Regions from separate parts of the Turicibacter sp. TJ11 genome, predicted to be linked through region 2. Evidence: riboswitches for the same ligand, from Rfam matches in the RefSeq annotation. Region 2 holds a riboswitch; the other holds the start of a gene.

Region 1 (4,224 bases), 820 kb from region 2:
TATCCAAAGATACTGTCTAATATGATTAGCGTTGTTTTTTACGATCTTGACGAACTAAGCGTACGACTGCTTCAACGTGTGACGTTTGTGGGAACATATCCACCGGTTGAATATAATCGACACGATATTTTTTCGTCAATTCTTTTAAGTTTTTCGCAAGTGTTGATGGGTTACATGACACATAAACAATAGTTTTTGGTTGAACACGTTTTAACATGTTAATTAATTCATCACCCATTCCTGTACGAGGTGGGTCTACAATCACGACATCTGGTTTAAATCCTTCATTCACCCACTTTGGTACAATTTGTTCCGCTTTTCCTACTGCATAATACGTATTCGTTAATCCGTTTAACTTCGCATTTTCTTTTGCATCTGCAATCGCTTGACGAGTAATATCTACTCCGCGCACTTCACTCGCTTTATCTGCCACCCATTGACCGATCGTTCCAACACCACAGTAAGCATCCACTACTTTTTCATTTCCTGTTAAAGCCGCTGCATACTTCACTTGGTTATATAATTTAATCGTTTGTTCTGGATTTAACTGATAAAACGCACGTGGTGATAAATTAAACTTAAAGCGTCCTAACTCATCTGAAATGAATTTTTCTCCCGCAATATGTTTCATTTCTTTTCCGAAGATTTCATGTGTATCTTCATTATTAATGTTTAAATAAACAGACTTCACGTCTTTACAATACTTCATTAAATCTTTCGCTAACGCATCCATTTTCTTGAAATCATTATTAGCAAAAACAAACGTCACTTGTACTTCACCTGTTTTAAATCCACGACGAACCACAATGTAACGTGCTGTTCCTTTGCGTGTTTTTGGTGCATAAGCAAACACTTTATAATCATCTAATAAATCAACCGCATGATTAATAACCGTATTAATTTCTTCATATTGAACGTCACAATCTGTCACATTCACTAACTCTCGTGAATTCATGCTATAAAATCCAACCATGATTCCATCTTGATCATAACCGACTGGCATTTGAGCGCGATTGCGGTAATTATATGGATCTTTCATGCCGATCGTTGGACGAATATCACACTCATCTGGATCTAAATTCGTATAGCGTTCAATCGCTTGTGAAACAGCGTCACGTTTAATACGAAGTTGCTCCTGATAAGACATGTGTTGTAATTGACATCCACCACATTGACCATACACTTCACAAGCAGGTTGCACACGATGTTTAGATTTACGTTTCACACGTACGAGTTCCGCTTCTGCGTAACCACCTGCCACACGTGTACAAGTCGCAACCACTTCTTCACCAACTAAAGTCCCTGGAATAAAGACTGCTTGTTTTTTATAATAACCGATACCTTCTCCATTGATACCGATACGTTTAATCGTCACTAAAAATTCTTGACCAACCTTTAAAGGCGACATATTCATGTATTAAAACCTCCAATGCTTTTTTGAGCTATCATTTATCTTACCACATTCCCTGTTATTTTACATCGAAATCCCTACATTTCACGACAGATTTTATTTACAATTTAAACGATTTTTATAAATACGGCTTGACTATTTACTAAAAGATGCTAGAATAATGGTTAATTGAATATGTCTCTTGTTCTCTTTGATGAGTTAGAGGTGCGTGTCCAATGAGTAGGAGTTTTGAGAGTGACGTCGATGACAAATTCCAAAAGGTGTCCACGCCGAAGTCTTGTTTGTGTCAACCAAACGAGTACTGGGGTTACATTGAAGAAATGTAAAACTGTCACTACAATTGTAGTGGAGGACTAATGATCGGAGAGTTAAATGATATACTTGCACCTATTGTCTAAAAATTAGACCTGTTAGAGCCATGTATGAGTTTAACTCAACGTGGCTCTTTTTTCTTTATCAAAAGAACAATGCCCTATTCAATTGCACTAACAACTGAGGAGAGAATGATTATGGTTGGAACAATTTATTCCTTAATTCCAGCACTCTTAACGATTGCACTCGTTGTTTTGACGCGTCGCGTTGTATTATCACTTAGTATGGGTGCCATCTCTGCTGCTTTTATTTTAGCCAACTTCAGCATCGTTCAAACAATACAAACATTAGTTGGCACTTTTTTAAATCTTATTTTCGAAGAAAATGGATTACTCGGTTTTTTAAATGATTGGAATTTATCCATTCTCTTTTTCTTATTAGCTTTAGGTGTTATTACCGCTTATATTGTGTTATCAGGTGGTGCATCTGCCTTTTCTAAGGCGATTGTGAAACATGTGAATTCACGTGAAGGGGTTCAGTACACCTCAGCTCTTCTTGGAATTTTAATTTTTGTTGATGATTACTTTAATGCGCTTGTCGTTGGCAATGTTTCTAAGCCGTTAGCTAAACAACAAAAGATCTCACGTGCTCGTTTAGCCTACATTGTCGATTCAACTTCAGCACCTATTTGTGTCATCTCTCCTATTTCAAGTTGGGCAACCGGAATTATGGGTTCGATGGCTGTTATTTTTACAAGTACAGGCGCAACCTATAATACGTTCTTTGCCTTTTTACAAACAATTCCTTACCATTTTTATGTGATCACTTGTGTCCTCATGGTCTTTGTTGTCATTAAGTATAACTTAAATCTTGGGGTTATGAAAAAGTATGAACAAGATGCTTTAAATGGTAACGATTCGTCTTTAAGTCGTGCTGAAGTGATCAGTACTCACGGATGTGAGGTTGAGTCATCAAAAGGAACGATGTGGGAATTAATCCTTCCTATTTTGACTTTAATTATCGTCACAGTCTTAACCATGGCTTATACAGGCTATGTGGGTGCTGTACGTGGTGAATCAGAATTTAATTTATTCTTTGCCATTCTCGATAATATCAAGTTATCAACCTCACTTCGCGTGGGTGGAGCAGCGGGACTTATTGTTTCTATGGGACTTACCTATCGACATGTTTCAAAGGGTGAAGTAACAAAAAAACAATATCTTCATTCTTTCTTCTTAGGTATTAAATCAATGACTGGTGCTATCGTTATTTTATTATTAGCGTGGGCTATCTGTGATTTAGTTGGGGCTCTTGATGCGGGTGGTTATTTAGCATCGATCATCACATCAGCTCATATTAATCCTAACTTTATTCCAGTTGTCATGTTTATCATGGCAAGTTTGATGGCATTTGCCACAGGGACATCCTGGGGATCATTTGGAATTTTACTTCCGATTGCTGGATCAGTCGCCGCTGCCATTGAGATGAATTTAATGATTCCTGTCATGGCTGCCGTTTTATCAGGTGCCATCTTCGGAGATCATGCCTCTCCTATTTCAGACACCACTTTACTATCTGCAACCGGATCAGGGTGTGATCTAGCTGCACACTTTAACTCACAATTACCTTATGCCCTTTTATCGGCTGTTATTGCATCACTTGGATATATTTCATTTGGTTTAACCGAAAGCTTATGGATAGCTTATCTAGTAATGTTCATCAGTATCATTACAACAATTTTTTATGCAAAAGCACAAAAATCAAAGGTGGAAAAAATCAGATAAATGAATAAAAGGAACTAACAGCAGGGGGGAAACTGCGTGTTAGCTCCTTTTTATATATTAAAGAGAGGTTGAAAGAATTGGAGAAGAAAGTCTCTGATAGAATGATTAATTTTCACCCTAAAACGAACCACTCTATCACTAGACTTATTGATAAATAGAGAACTTTAGTAAAAGTCTAAAGCATAGTCCCACCATGAAAGACTATTAACTTGGGAGGTTATCTCTATACAACATCATTATAGGCACGCTATTTAAATCTTAAACAACAATTTCAACTTTTTTTATCAACTGTTAAATATTTCATGTGAGAATAAAAAAAATCCTTGAGAGGGGGAACTCTCAAGGACACGTTAAACGGTCGTGGGGGAACACGATCCGTTTAGGGAGTGAGAAAACATAATGAATAAGAAAATCAAAGGGGGAGAAAATTTATTATCATTTTCATCCATAGTTATTATGGCACAAAATTATGTACAAAAAATGTTTGAAACGTGTTTTTTATGTGTTCTGAAGATATTTATATGGCAAAAACCAACAAATTCAAATAAAAATTTATCATCTATTCGATCACGACTGGATTTTCACGAGTCATTAAATATTGTAATGATTTAAATTCGTATCCTTGGCGACGAAGCTCAGGAATTAATTTATCTAAGCACTCTGCATTATCACTTGAAATACTATGCATTAAAATAATGGCACCTGGATGCATGCGAT
Region 2 (4,224 bases):
AAGCAGATGTCATTGAAGCATTAGGTTTTATTCCAGGTGTTGATATGGTTTTACCATTTTTAGCAGCAGCCGGATCAGCTTTATTTAATAACTTACCACTGTTATTTGCGGTTGGTGTTGCTGTTGGGTTATCAGATGATCAAAATGGAGCAGCGGGATTAGCTGGAGTTATTTCATACTTAACGCTAACAAATGTTTGTGCAGAGTATTGGGGACAACATTATGCAGTAGATATCGTTGGAACACTAGATATTTCATTTTTAGGTGGAATCATCGCTGGTGTTATTGCAGGTTTAGCCTATAACAAGTTTAGAAACACCAAATTACCAGAATTTTTAGCCTTCTTTGGGGGACGCCGCTTTGTCCCAATTATGACAGGACTTATTTCATTTGTTGTTTCTATTCCACTAGCTATCGTTTGGCCAGTCATTCAAGGCTTTTTAGCTAACGTATCCATTCAAATTGCAGGATTAGGAGCATTTGGAGTTGCAGGGTACATGTTCTTTAACCGTTTATTAATTCCGTTAGGATTACATCATGTGTTAAATTCATTTTTCTGGTTCCAATTAGGAGAGTTCAATGGAGCAACCGGAGATTTAAATCGATTCTTTGCAGGCGATCCAACAGCGGGACATTTTATGGCTGGATTTTTCCCAGTTATGATGTTTGGTCTTCCAGCTCTAGCGTTAGCTATTTATTTTGCTGCTAAAAAGGAAAAACGAAAAGCAATTGGAGGAATGTTACTTTCATTAGGATTCACCGCTTTTTTAACAGGGGTAACTGAACCTCTTGAATTTTTGTTTATTTTCTTATCACCTATCTTATTAGTATTACACGCCTTACTATCAGCTATTTCAGGATTTATTGTTGATTTATTAGGCATTTTACATGGTTTTACGTTCTCAGCTGGATTTCTTGATTATATTTTAAACTTTAACTTTGCCACTAAACCATTACTTCTCTTAGTGGTTGGAGTAGTTGTAGCCATCATTTACTTTACTGTCTTTTATTTTGCAATTATTAAGTTTAACTTGCCTACTCCTGGTCGTGAGGACGACGAGGATGAATTTACAGAAAATACAGTTATTAGCGGAGATTATAAAGATCTAGCAAGACAATACGTTAAATACTTAGGTGGAATTGATAATCTTTTATCGGTAGATAATTGTGCCACGCGTTTACGTTTAGAAGTTAGTGATTCATCACTAATTGACGAAAAAGGTTTAAAATCAGTGGGTGCTCGTGGAATTGTTCATTTAAATAAAACGAATGTTCAAGTAATTGTCGGTACAAATGTAGAGTTTGTCTCAGATGCAATCAAAGCTTTACTTAAGTAAAAAAGGAGTCTCCTTGAGACTCCTTTTTATTTGAAGTTATATTAATATAGAAAGAAATTTTTCTTATAATTGATATATAGGGATGTAAAAATGGGTCGAAAATAAGAGTTTTTTTATCTACAACACTAAAAAGTATCGGATAATTAATAGTATTTTATAAAATAATGTTGTTTTTATGTATAAAATAAGATAAGATAAAATTATAAATTAAATAGGTTTTAGATAGAGGTGCGGTAATTAAGAGTACTATTGAGGAGTGAAGACGTTGATTCAATAGGAAAGGAATTCTCGCCGAAGTCTATAGCTGATACTTTAAGGCTATAGAGCTGGTGTTAAGTATAATATGCTTAACATTGTCACAATAACTATTGTGGAGAGCTATCATTCCAGATTTAAATCATCCTAACTTAATTCGGTTATATGATAAAAGTCTTGAGTGATACTCAGGACTTTTTGATTGCGATGTTAAAGTCCCTTTAATTACTGTGGAGAATTATCATTTAAGAACTGGAAGTTAAGGGTGGTACTTTTCTTTTCTGAAGGTCTTGAGTGAATGGCTCAAGACTTTTTACTTACCTCCTTAAACTAAAAGCTATTTAAACATGAAATAAAAGGAGAGAGAAATATGTTAAGCTTAAAAAGAGCAAAAACACACGAAAAAGAGGGAACCAAAGAGTTTAAAGTTCCACATACATTAGTTATTATTTCTTTTATTTTAGCGATTGTTGCTGTTGCAACTTGGGTTTTACCAGCAGGAGCTTATGATCGTATCGTTAATGATGCAGGGAGAACAGTCGTTGTTGACGGATCATTTAGTTATGTTGAACAGACACCACAAGGAATTTTTAGTTTACTACAAGCTCCATTAGAAGGAATGATGGGTGCTTCTGAAATTATCGCATTTTTATTTGTAGTTAGTGGATCAATTGCGATTATTACAAAAACTCGTGCCATTGATGCCGGAATGACAAATGCGGTCAAATCATTCAAAGGAAAAGAAATGTTAATGATTCCGGTGATCACAGGATTGTTCTCAATCGGTGGAGCTGTCTTTGGAATGACGGAAGAAGCCATTCCATTTATTACAATGCTCATTCCTTTATGCTTAGCTTTAGGGTATGATAGTATTATGGCGATGGCCATCTCTTATATGGGATGTATTGTTGGTTTTGCTACCGCAATGATTAATCCATTTTCAGTTGGTGTCGCACAAAATATTGCTAACGTACAAGCTGGATCAGGTGTTGGATATCGTACATTAGTTTGGGCTGTAACAACGATTGCTGCTACATTATTTTTAATGTGGTATGGTCGTCGAATTAAACGTAATCCAGAGTTAAGTCCAGTTTATGAAATTGATCAAGCTCGACGTGAACAATTAAAAGAATCAGAGAATGAGCATCTTGAATTTACGACTAGACATAAATTGATTTTATCGTTAATTTTACTTTGTTTAGCGGGAATTGTCGTTGGAGTTTTAAAGTTTGATTTTGGAATTTCTGAAATTGCAGCATTATTTTTAGCAACTGGGATTGTGTCTGGGCTTATTGGACGCTTAAGTTTAGATGATATGGCTAATTCATTTGTTAGCGGAGCAAAAGATATGATTGGAGCAGCTGTTGTTGTTGGGTTTGCTCGCGGGATTGTGATCTTAGCTGAAAATGGTCAAATTATCGATACGATTCTTTATCAATTATCTAATTTCATCGGTCAATTACCTTCATTAGTTGCTGGATATGTCATGTTCTTTGTTCAAATGTTCATCAATTTCTTTATCTCATCAGGTTCTGGACAAGCAGCCTTAACAATGCCGATTATGGCACCACTTGGAGAGTTAGTAGGTATTACACCACAAACATCTATTTTAATTTTCCAATTTGGTGATGGATTCTCAAATGCTATTTTCCCAACAAGTGCAGTATTAATGGCTTGTTTAGGGGTATCAGGTATTCCTTGGTCAAAATGGGTTAAATGGATTTTACCGTTACAATTAATTTTTGGAGTATTAGCTATAATCTTTATTACAGTTGCCATCTTAATGGGATGGTCATAAGGAGATGTTAGAATGAAAGAGCAGTTATTAACAATTGGGGAATCTTTAAAAGAACGTTTAGTACAAATGAATCGCTTTATTCATGATCATCCGGAACTTGGAAATCAAGAGTATCAAGCAGTTGAAACATTAACAACATTTTTAAAAGAACATAACTTTGAAATTAAATGTCCTGTAGCAGGATTAGAGACGGCATTTGAAGCTGTTTATGATAGTGGAAAACCAGGATTATCAGTCGCTTATCTTTGTGAATATGATGCGTTACCTGAACTAGGACATGGATGCGGTCATAATATGATCGGTGTGATTAGTGTTGGGGCAGGGGTAGCTCTTAGCAAAGTAATCGATGAAGTGGGTGGAAAAGTTTATGTCTTTGGTACACCAGCAGAAGAAACAAATGGTGCTAAAGTAACGATGACAGAAGCAGGGGTCTTTAATGGATTAGATGCGGTCATGATGGTTCATCCTTCTGGCTATACAACAGAAAGTGGAACTTCACTTGCAATGGAAGCTTTACAATTTGATTATACAGGGCGTCCTTCACATGCCGCAGCATCTCCTGAAGATGGAATTAATGCTTTAAATGCAGTCATTCAATTATTTAATGGTGTTGATGCGTTACGTCAACACGTAACATCAGATGTAAGAATGCATGGAATCATTACAAATGGTGGGGTCGCTGCTAACATTGTACCTGAACATGCAACAGCACAATTTTATATTCGCGCAGCTACTAAAGAATACTTAGCAGTTGTTAAGGAAAAAGTGTTAGGGATTGCTCAAGGAGCAGCTTTAATGACAGGAGCAACGTTAGAAGTAAGTAACTATGAGTTA

The links. Region 2 has a riboswitch for lysine ahead of JRC48_RS11260 (YfcC family protein). Riboswitches for the same ligand answer to the same signal wherever they lie in the genome.
Region 1: linked by a shared signal. The riboswitch ahead of JRC48_RS07460 (Na+/H+ antiporter NhaC family protein) and the one ahead of JRC48_RS11260 (YfcC family protein) in region 2 are both predicted to bind lysine.

Annotation. Positions count from the first base shown of each region.
Region 1 is NZ_CP069349.1:1,530,879-1,535,102, forward strand. Features, by position in the region: gene rlmD (23S rRNA (uracil(1939)-C(5))-methyltransferase RlmD) at 26-1,414, opposite strand; lysine riboswitch at 1,603-1,775, shown strand; gene JRC48_RS07460 (Na+/H+ antiporter NhaC family protein) at 1,921-3,507, shown strand; gene pdaA (delta-lactam-biosynthetic de-N-acetylase) at 4,067-4,224, opposite strand, start outside.
Region 2 is NZ_CP069349.1:2,346,442-2,350,665, forward strand. Features, by position in the region: gene nagE (N-acetylglucosamine-specific PTS transporter subunit IIBC) at 1-1,337, shown strand, start outside; lysine riboswitch at 1,553-1,726, shown strand; gene JRC48_RS11260 (YfcC family protein) at 1,963-3,390, shown strand; gene JRC48_RS11265 (M20 family metallopeptidase) at 3,403-4,224, shown strand, end outside.